3 regions of the Cytobacillus sp. SAFR-174 genome follow, and region 1 is predicted to be linked to each of the others. Evidence: riboswitches for the same ligand, from Rfam matches in the RefSeq annotation. Region 1 holds a riboswitch; each other region holds the start of a gene.
What was found. A riboswitch is a leader RNA that binds a small molecule or an ion and turns the genes downstream of it on or off. The one in region 1 is predicted to bind S-adenosylmethionine.
Positions count from the first base shown of each region.

Region 1 (3,277 bases):
TTTGGAAAATATGGTTCAGACAGCTGCAAAGGAAACAAAGGCAGCAGAGAAAGAAGAGCGTGAGCAGGAAAAGACCGTAACCATTGCGGAAACTTCCTTAAAGCATGGAATGGATCAGCGTAAAAAAACCTCTAAAAAAGTGGCCAAGCATGACCAGCAGCCTGAAGAATGGGAAGAGCTTGATCTGGAAGTGAAGACGGTTGAAATTACTGATCAGACCAAACAGACAAATGCAGAAATAAAGAAGACGGAAGAGCGCAAAAAAGAGACAGAACAAAGTATAACTGAGTTTGAAAAAGATCAATTGCATTTATCCGTCATTCTTAAAGAGGAAGCGGCAGCTTTTTCGGATGAGGATATAGAAAAAATAAAGAGTCATGGAAAGCAAAGCATCCTATCCTGGAGTGAAAAACATCAGGCTATTCAGGATGAAGGGCAAGAGAAGCATGCGAAGATTGAACAATCACTAAGAAATTTAAAGCTTTCTATTGAAGGCAAGGATTGGGAAATTCGCTTTAAGAATGAAGTCTTAACTACGCTCGATCATATGGATACAAGGCATTATGCGCATATTCAAAGTGTCGTCCAGAACATGAAGCGCTTTTCTCAGAGCGGCCTGGAGCAGCTGGAGCGCGACAAAGAACGGGCGGAAAAGGCGCAAAACTTCTGGGCAAGCCGGGCAAGCATGAAGGTAATGAGCATTTCAGAGTCAATTCGCTCGATGATTTCGAAAATGAAGCTTAAGAATGAAAGGGGTTCTTTCCCGCTCGTCCAGCTTAAAGAAGATATCCTGCCTAAAAAAGCGGAAGATGTTGAACCTTTACTGAAGCAGCATTTCGTTTCAGCCATTAATAAAATTACAAAGCGATTTGAGATGATTGATGATAATAATCCGATGCTGGAACAGGAAATCAAACAGCTTATCAGTGATGAGCAAATTTTATTTGTTTCCCTCAGAAATCGCTATCCGGAGCTCCTGGTTTATAACATGCGTACAGACAATGCCTTCATGTACGGTAAACCGCAGCGTGAGCATTATTCGACCTGGCAGACGATCAACCAGGGTTCAAGGACGAAATCAGATGGCAGCGGCGGTCAAAAGCTTTCTGCCCGCATGGTCATGATGATGATGCTTCTTTCGGTCAAGAGTGAAACCGATCAAAGCTGGGTTCCGCTAGTCTGTGATAATCCCTTCGGCCAAGCTGCTTCTGCCCATGTGCTCGATCCTATTTTCGCTGTAGCCGATAAGCTGAAGTTCCAATTCATCGTCGTCACTCCGCCTGAATTGGTGAAAACAGAAATCAGCCAGAGATTCGAAGCGTACTATAAATTGGACTTCATCCGTGAAAAGGGGAAAGAAATTGTGTCGGATACGATTGTTCCGGCATTTAGGATTTATCAGGGAGAGGAAGCAGTTCATTAGATTTAAAAGAATGAAAGTATTGCCATTTTACTGAAACTATGCAATACTTGGGTGAAAATCAATAAGTATTCACAATTCTTATCACGAGAGGTGGAGGGACTGGCCCTGCGAAGCCTCAGCAACCCCTGATTATGTCAGGAAGGTGCTAATTCCAACAGAGTTTAAGCTCTGTGAGATAAGAGGTCGTTTTTAATAGTAAAGGCCTCTTATACTGAGAGGCCTTTTTTTGATGCTCTTTTATAGTTTGAGCTTGGTTAGATTAGAACGAAGAAAGAGGAGGAATGGTAAAATGGAAAACGGCGTTATACAGGTGCCGGAAGCATATTCAAGGATATTACAGGAATCAGATGTGCTCGGCTTCGGGCAGTCATGTGATCGAAAAACAGGGTTTTTACTAAAGGGGCTGGCTGCCTCAAAACCAGGGGGAAGCTTCTTGGAGCTGGGAACAGGCACGGGAGCGTCTGCTTCATGGATCATGGATGGGATGGATGAAAGCAGTAAGCTTACGACTGTTGACATTGATTCGACAGTGCAATCGATTGCAAGAAAGTACCTCGGTAATGACAGCAGAATTACATTTTGCTGTGAGGACGGCGCAGCATTTATCAATAGCCTGTCCGAAGGATTCGATTTTATTTTTGCTGACACATGGCCGGGGAAATTCGAGCTTCTGGACAAAACTCTGGATCATTTAAATATCGGCGGTTTTTATGTGATTCACGATGTGTTTCCGCAGCAGAAATTGCCTGAAGAATTCCGGATCAAAGCCACAAAACTTCTAAAAACTCTGCAGGACAGACCTGACCTGGACATAACAGAATTGGATTGGGCTACCGGGCTGATACTGGCTGTAAAAACAGCAGTGTGATAATTGTATTTATATATTAGTGGAGATGGAGAATCTCATGATGATAGTTGCTGCATATTTGTCGGAATCAATGAAAAGAGGTTTAATTGTTTCAAGGAGAGTGTTGGCATGCAAAGATTAGAGAATGATATTGTTCAATTAATTCCGATGGAACTTGAGCATGCAGAGGGAATTTATGAAGCGGCACAGGATCATCGTATATGGGAGCATATGTCTGTTGATTTAACTGATAAAAGCCGGGTAATTCAATACGTCAACGATGCGTTACAAAAACGTGAGCAGGGCACCGACTTTGCTTTTGTCATTGTCCATCAAAAAACAGGGAATATCATCGGTGCTACTTGGTTTCTCGATATCTCAATCCTGCATAAACGGCTCGAAATCGGCTCAACATGGATAAACCCTCTTTATTGGCGCACGAATATTAATTCAAACTGTAAATATTTATTATTAACATACTGTTTTGAAGAACTGTCCGTGAATCGCGTACAAATTAAAACCGGACATGAAAACTTCCGTTCACAAAAAGCGATCGAACGTACCGGTGCGGTAAAAGAGGGCGTCCTTCGAAATCATATGATACGAAAAGAAGGGACCATTCGCCATACTGTCCTATATAGTGTTATAAAGGAAGATTGGGGAAAAGTAAAAAGACATTTCGAAGAAAACTTGCTTTTCTAGGTTTTTGGAACAATTATACTTAATAATAATAGTGCTGGAAGGGTGTAGATCGAAGTGAATGATGATTCTTTTTTTACTGATAAAATCAAAAAGGCGCTTCAGAATACTCCCCCAGGGGAGTGGATTCCGGAGATACCGGATGATTGTATACGCCTGCATTGCGGCTACCCGGCACCTGACCTTGTGCCGGATGAAGAGGTAAAGGCAGCTGTTAATTGTCTATTAGATGAAGAACATGATTTACCGCTCCATTATATAGGCAGTCCAAAAACAGCAAAATTAAAGGAGCAGATTTTAGAAAGATT
Region 1 covers NZ_JBQCMZ010000019.1:39,776-43,052, reverse strand. Annotated here, with positions in the region: gene ACTHRG_RS17885 (hypothetical protein) at 1-1,423, shown strand, start outside; SAM riboswitch class I at 1,499-1,605, shown strand; gene ACTHRG_RS17880 (O-methyltransferase) at 1,713-2,291, shown strand; gene ACTHRG_RS17875 (GNAT family N-acetyltransferase) at 2,400-2,972, shown strand; gene ACTHRG_RS17870 (PLP-dependent aminotransferase family protein) at 3,027-3,277, shown strand, end outside.

Region 2 (3,277 bases), on a different contig from region 1:
GCCAAAACAGTTTTTTGCCTCTTTGACAGCTAAGGTGGGGAAAAAGCTTGAACAGGGTCATGATGTCATCAACCTGGGACAGGGAAATCCTGATCTGCCTACCCCGGAGCATATTGTCAAGCGTCTTCATAGTGCAGCCGAAAACCCTCAAAACCATAAGTATTCTCCTTTTCAGGGTTACCCGTATTTAAAAAAGGCAGCAGCTGACTTTTATAAAAGGGAATATGATGTGGATTTGGACCCAGATACTGAAATAGCGATCCTTTTTGGAGGCAAAGCAGGGCTTGTTGAAATTCCTCAATGCCTTTTAAATCCCGGGGACAGCGTATTGGTTCCGGACCCGGGATATCCTGATTATTGGTCAGGAGTTGCGCTTGCTAAAGCAAAAATGGTAACAATGCCTCTGAGAGAGGAAAATAACTTCTTGCCTGTTTACAGTGAATTTCCAGCTGAGAAGCTTGATTCAGCCAAATTAATGTTTCTTAATTATCCAAATAATCCTACTGGAGCAGTGGCAAACATTGATTTTTTTCAGGAAACAGTCGAATTGAGCCGAAAGCATGGTATTTGCACCGTTCATGACTTTGCATATGGCGGAATTGGATTTGATGGAAAAAAACCAGTAAGTTTTCTTCAGGCAGATGGGGCAAAAGAGGTCGGAATTGAAATTTATACTCTTTCAAAGACCTTTAATATGGCTGGCTGGAGAGTAGGGTTTGCGGCTGGAAATGCAAGCGTTATTGCAGCACTGAACCTGATGCAGGATCATCTTTACGTCAGCTTGTTTGGAGCTGTTCAGGAAGCTGCGGCATCTGCTCTGTCAGGCTCACAGGATTGTGTAAAAGAGTTGAATTCAATCTACGAATCCAGACGAAATGCATTTATTTCCGGTCTCAGGGAAATCGGGTGGGATGTACAAGCGCCTCAAGGCTCCTTTTTTGCATGGCTTAAGGTCCCGGAATCATATACATCTGAAGAGTTTTCTGAGTATCTCCTGGAAAAAGCGCATATTGCAGTTGCACCAGGCAATGGGTTCGGCCAATTTGGAGAAGGATTTGTGAGAGCCGGTTTGCTGACATCTGAAGAAAGACTTAAAGAAGCGGTAAGGCGAATACAAAAATTAGATCTATTTTAATTTTTTCAAAAATTAAATTGACAAAAGTATTAAGCACTGTCATAATTCTAATTAAATTTCTAAATTAACTGAATAATAGATTTCGTTTTCTTATCAAGAGCAGGCGGAGGGACTAGCCCTATGAAGCCCGGCAACCGACTTAAACTTAAGCACGGTGCTAAATCTTGCAGCTTATAGCTGAAAGATAAGAAGATGTTAGATTGCTATGCTAACCTCTTCTTATTTGAAGAGGTTTTTTATTTTTCTCATTCTTTGATATTGAAAGGAAGAAGATTCATGAGCGAAATTATTGCAGCGTACCTAATACATGATGAAAAACATAATCCGGAGAAAAAAGCGGAGGAGATTGCTTTAGGTTTAACAGTTGGATCATGGACCCATCTGCCGGAGCTTGAAAAGCAGCAGCTAAAGAAGCATAAAGGCAGGGTCGTTTCTGTTGAAACCTTTACAAAAGATGCAGAAAGTAAGGAAACAGCAGCAATTATCAAGATTGCCTATCCTGCTGTAAATTTTAGTCCGGATTTACCGGCAATATTAACAACAGTCTTTGGGAAACTGTCACTGGACGGAAAGATTAAACTTTTGGATTTGCAGTTTTCCAATGAATTGAAAAATTTTTTCCCCGGACCTCGCTTTGGGATTGAAGGGCTGAGGGAAAAATTGAATGTATATGACAGGCCTCTTCTGATGAGCATCTTCAAAGGAGTGCTCGGCAAAGATATGGATTTTTTGACTTCTCAGCTGCGGGAACAGGCCATGGGCGGCATAGACCTTGTAAAAGACGATGAAATACTATTTGAAAACAGCCTTACACCGTTAGAAGCGCGGATAAAGGAAGGAAAAAAGGTGTTGAGACAGGTTTATGAAGAAACGGGCCATCGGACCTTATATGCCGTAAATTTAACAGGCAGGTCGTTTGAATTAAGAGATAAGGCAAGAAAGGCATCCAGTCTTGGAGCTGATCTTCTTCTTTTCAATGTATTCTCTTATGGGCTCGATGTATTGCAGTCTTTGAGGGAAGATGATGAGATTGAACTGTCTATCATGGCACATCCTGCAGTCAGCGGAGCCCTTTCAGCTTCAAGTGTTTATGGGATCTCCTATCCTTTGCTTTTAGGTAAACTGCTCAGGTATGCAGGGGCAGACTTGTCTCTTTTCCCTTCACCTTATGGGTCAGTAGCCCTTGAGAAAACCCAGGCATTATCAATTGCGGATAGCCTGACTGTGAATGATTTTTGCAAAAGAACTTTTCCGGTACCCTCAGCCGGCATCCATCCGGGTTTAGTGCCATTGCTATTCGAAGACTTCGGAATAGACAGTGTCATCAATGCCGGAGGCGGCGTACACGGGCACCCTGATGGGGCAAGAGGAGGCGGTTTGGCATTCCGCCAGGCGATTGATTTAACTTTAAAGGGAGCCTCTTTAGCCGATGCTCCATCAGACTTCCCAGAATTAAAAAGAGCGATTGATTTATGGGGATACAAAAAGGCGGCTTTAAAGAATGGCTAAAATAGCGGTATTTTGCGACTTTGATGGAACTATTACCGAAAAAGATAACATCATCAATATTATGAAACATTTTGCTCCTTCTGGGTGGGAGGGGATAAAAAATCAAGTCCTGCAGCAGGAAGTTTCTATTAAAGAGGGAGTAGGAAAGATGTTTTCCCTTCTCCCAAGCAAACTGAAAAGTGATCTTACTGATTTCATTTTAAAAAATGCAAAGATAAGAGAGGGTTTTCAGCCGTTTGTCGATTATCTGGCAGAAAAAGATATACCGCTTTATATAGTAAGCGGAGGAATAGACTTTTTTGTAGCTCCCGTTTTGGATAAGTATGGACCCTTTGAAGCAGTGTTCTGCAATGGTTCAGATTTTAGCGGAGACACAATAAAAATCTTATGGCCCCATAGCTGTGATGAAAAATGCGAAAATGATTGCGGCTGCTGCAAGCCTTCCATTATGCGGAAATTAGAGGATGAGGACACATTTAAAGTGGTAATCGGAGATTCAGTAACTGACCTTGAGGCTGCAAAACAGGCGGACTTTGTCATAGCAAGAGACTTGCTGCTTGAGAAAAGCAAGGAAATGAACCTTAAACATAATGCTTTTGAAACATTCTATGATTGCATTGAGGTCTTAAAAAA
Region 2 covers NZ_JBQCMZ010000001.1:60,846-64,122, forward strand. Annotated here, with positions in the region: gene ACTHRG_RS00290 (pyridoxal phosphate-dependent aminotransferase) at 1-1,135, shown strand, start outside; SAM riboswitch class I at 1,223-1,326, shown strand; gene ACTHRG_RS00295 (2,3-diketo-5-methylthiopentyl-1-phosphate enolase) at 1,412-2,644, shown strand; gene ACTHRG_RS00300 (2-hydroxy-3-keto-5-methylthiopentenyl-1-phosphate phosphatase) at 2,637-3,277, shown strand, end outside.
Region 2: it holds a riboswitch for S-adenosylmethionine, as region 1 does, so the genes downstream of both, ACTHRG_RS00295 (2,3-diketo-5-methylthiopentyl-1-phosphate enolase) here and ACTHRG_RS17880 (O-methyltransferase) in region 1, are expected to answer to the same signal.

Region 3 (3,277 bases), on a different contig from region 1:
CTTCACGAAGTTCCACATAATTATAGATTTCACCATTAAAGATGATCCAATAACGTTCATTCTCGTAAGTCAGCGGCTGGTGTCCGCTTTCAATATCAATAATGCTCAGCCGGCGGAAGCCAAATTGAATATGATCATCAAAATAGTATCCTGAGTCATCCGGACCCCGGTGAGTAATGATATCATTCATATTTTGGAATTGTTCTTTATCTGCGTCACGGTAATTTTGTGCTTTTTCATGTACACAACCAATAAAACCACACATTATGTACGTCACCTACTCCATTCTATTCTCAATATTTAGATATAGCCTCATGCGGCTCCTTTGTCTTAGAAAACATACCCTATAATACTACCACTAATCGCTAATAATTAGCACGCAGAATATAAAATGTTTCTGTACGGAAAATTAAGCCATTATCCGAAGTTTATACGATACCATAAAATTATAAACGACTATAGAGCATAAAGACCGAAAAGTGAATTACACCCTATATGTATTATGACGCAAAAAAGAAAGCGGGAGTTACACTGTAAATGCAACTCCCGCTTTTCTATTACGCTTCAGAACGAAGAATTTCTGCCTTGTCAGTACGCTCCCAAGGAAGGTCAACATCTGTACGTCCGAAATGTCCGTAAGCAGCTGTCTGCTTGTAAATTGGGCGGCGAAGGCCAAGCATGTTAATAATTCCTGCAGGACGAAGATCAAAATGCTTTCTTACTAAATCAACTAATACATCTTCATCCACTTTGCCAGTTCCAAATGTATCAACAGAGATTGAAACAGGCTGTGCCACACCGATTGCATAAGCAAGCTGAACTTCAACTTTTTCTGCCAAACCGGCTGCTACAAGGTTCTTCGCTACATAACGTGCAGCATATGCAGCTGAGCGGTCAACCTTTGTAGGATCCTTACCGGAGAACGCGCCGCCGCCATGGCGTGCATATCCGCCGTAGGTATCAACAATGATTTTGCGTCCAGTCAGACCAGCATCCCCTTGTGGTCCGCCGATAACAAAACGTCCAGTCGGGTTGATGAAGTACTTTGTATTCTCATCGATTAGTTCTTTCGGAACAACCGGGTTAATAACATGTTCCTTCAGGTTGCGCTGGATTTGCTCCAGGCTGATTTCAGGGTGATGCTGAGTAGAAATAACGATTGTGTCAATACGGACAGGCTTGTCATTTTCATCATACTCAACGGTTACCTGAGTTTTTCCATCCGGACGAAGGTAAGGAAGGATCTCTTCTTTACGAACTTCAGTCAGGCGGCGGGAAAGCTTATGTGCCAAAGAAATCGGAAGAGGCATAAGCTCCTTCGTTTCGTTGCAGGCAAAACCGAACATTAAGCCCTGGTCTCCTGCACCGATTGCTTCAATTTCCTGATCGCTCATTTGCCCTTCGCGTGCTTCAAGTGCCTGGTCAACACCCATTGCGATATCTGCAGACTGCTCATCAATGGAAGTTAAAACTGCACATGTTTCAGAATCGAAACCATATTTAGCACGGGTATAACCGATTTCTTTTACCGTTTCACGAACGATTTTTGGAATATCTACGTATGTAGATGTTGTGATTTCACCTGCAACTAATACAAGTCCAGTTGTTACAGAAGTCTCTGCAGCAACACGGGCATTCGCATCTTTAGCTAAAATCGCATCTAAGATTGCATCAGAAATTTGGTCACAGATTTTATCCGGATGACCTTCAGTAACTGATTCAGAAGTAAACAAACGACGTTTTGTTGACATCTGGCTTCCTCCTTATAAATAGAAAATTGAGCGAGAAATAAGAAATGGGGAAGCGGAAAAATAATTTTTCCCTGTCATTTCATGGATCTCTGTTTGATACGGAACTCATTCCCTTAGTAGTATGAAATAAACATGGAGTTTTTATTAGAAAAATAGACAGCGCCGGCAAGAATGCCAGGTATCCATTATTCATAATCATGCCAAAAACTCACATAAATAGTACATTCCAAAAGCCGTTCATTTCATTGCAATATAAAAAACCTTCTCATTTAGTGAAAAGGTTGAAAGCAAATCGATTCGCGCCTTTCACTCTTATCGTTCAAGGAATTACGTCCTTGCGTCAGGTTAGCACCTTTGCTGATTATTGCCTTTAGCAGGTTGCTGGGTTTCATAGGGCCTGTCCCTCCACCAGCTCGGGATAAGAGAGTATCCGTTCAAGGTTGAATCATACCGTATTTTATCGAACCATGTCAACAGATTCTCATTATTTTTCACCGTTAAATTTCAGCTTCAAAATGTAAGCTTCCCCTTTACAGGGAACAGCTTCCATCGCCACACTTTTTCTTTAGAAATTTTTGCCTGTTTTTCGCAATCCATTTGTAGGCAGGATCGCCCAGAAGTTCAGTGAAAGGTAAATATAAAAAGGTGCTGATCAAAAAGGATGCAGGAAAGAGGAGCAGCAGTCTCCGTACTGCAGAGTACCCCTTTTTCACACTGCCCGAGGGGGTAATAAGATGAAGCTCTTTGCGCAAATCTTGTCTGGAGAATGATAAAGAACCCGGCATTTTCTCATATTCCTGCAGAGAAATCCATTCCACTTTATCCAGCCAATCGAGCTTTTTAAATATTCTCTTTGTTTCCTTGCATAACGAGCAAGTTCCATCATATAGGGCAATTGTCTTCATTTTAGATCAGTCCCATGGTAAAATTAACACTTTCTTCTATAATAGCATATATCGGTTATAAGGCGATCAAAGGAGATTACCTGTCCAATTGTGACAATTTAATAACAGAGACAAAAAAGTTTCGTAATAGTATAGACTAATCATTTCAATGTGTTATACTAATTTCGAGATGTAATCACTTTCATAAAAAAATCGGGAAAAAGGAAGGTATTCATCAGATGAACTCTGTAAGCATATCAAACGAATTGAGTGAATTATTAAATGGCAGCAACATTCAAGTGCAATTATCCGTTCCTCAGCTTGTGGAAAAAGTTTTAAACCGCAATGAAGGGTCCCTTACTTCCACTGGTGCTGTACGCGCTACTACAGGAAAGTATACAGGGCGTTCCCCTAAAGATAAATACATTGTTGAAGAAGCATCAAATAAAGATAAAATGGACTGGGGCAGCGTAAACCAGCCCATCTCTGAAGAAGCATTCTCCAATCTTTATAATAAAGTAATCAATTACTTAAAAGAAAAAGAAGAAGTATTTGTTTTCAAAGGCTTTGCAGGTGCTGATAAAAAACACCGCATGCCTATCCAGGTGATCAATGAATATGCCTGGCATAACCTTTTTGCAC
Region 3 covers NZ_JBQCMZ010000031.1:7,595-10,871, forward strand. Annotated here, with positions in the region: gene asnB (asparagine synthase (glutamine-hydrolyzing)) at 1-265, opposite strand, end outside; gene metK (methionine adenosyltransferase) at 558-1,751, opposite strand; SAM riboswitch class I at 2,061-2,176, opposite strand; gene ACTHRG_RS21820 (thiol-disulfide oxidoreductase DCC family protein) at 2,282-2,656, opposite strand; gene pckA (phosphoenolpyruvate carboxykinase (ATP)) at 2,875-3,277, shown strand, end outside.
Region 3: it holds a riboswitch for S-adenosylmethionine, as region 1 does, so the genes downstream of both, metK (methionine adenosyltransferase) here and ACTHRG_RS17880 (O-methyltransferase) in region 1, are expected to answer to the same signal.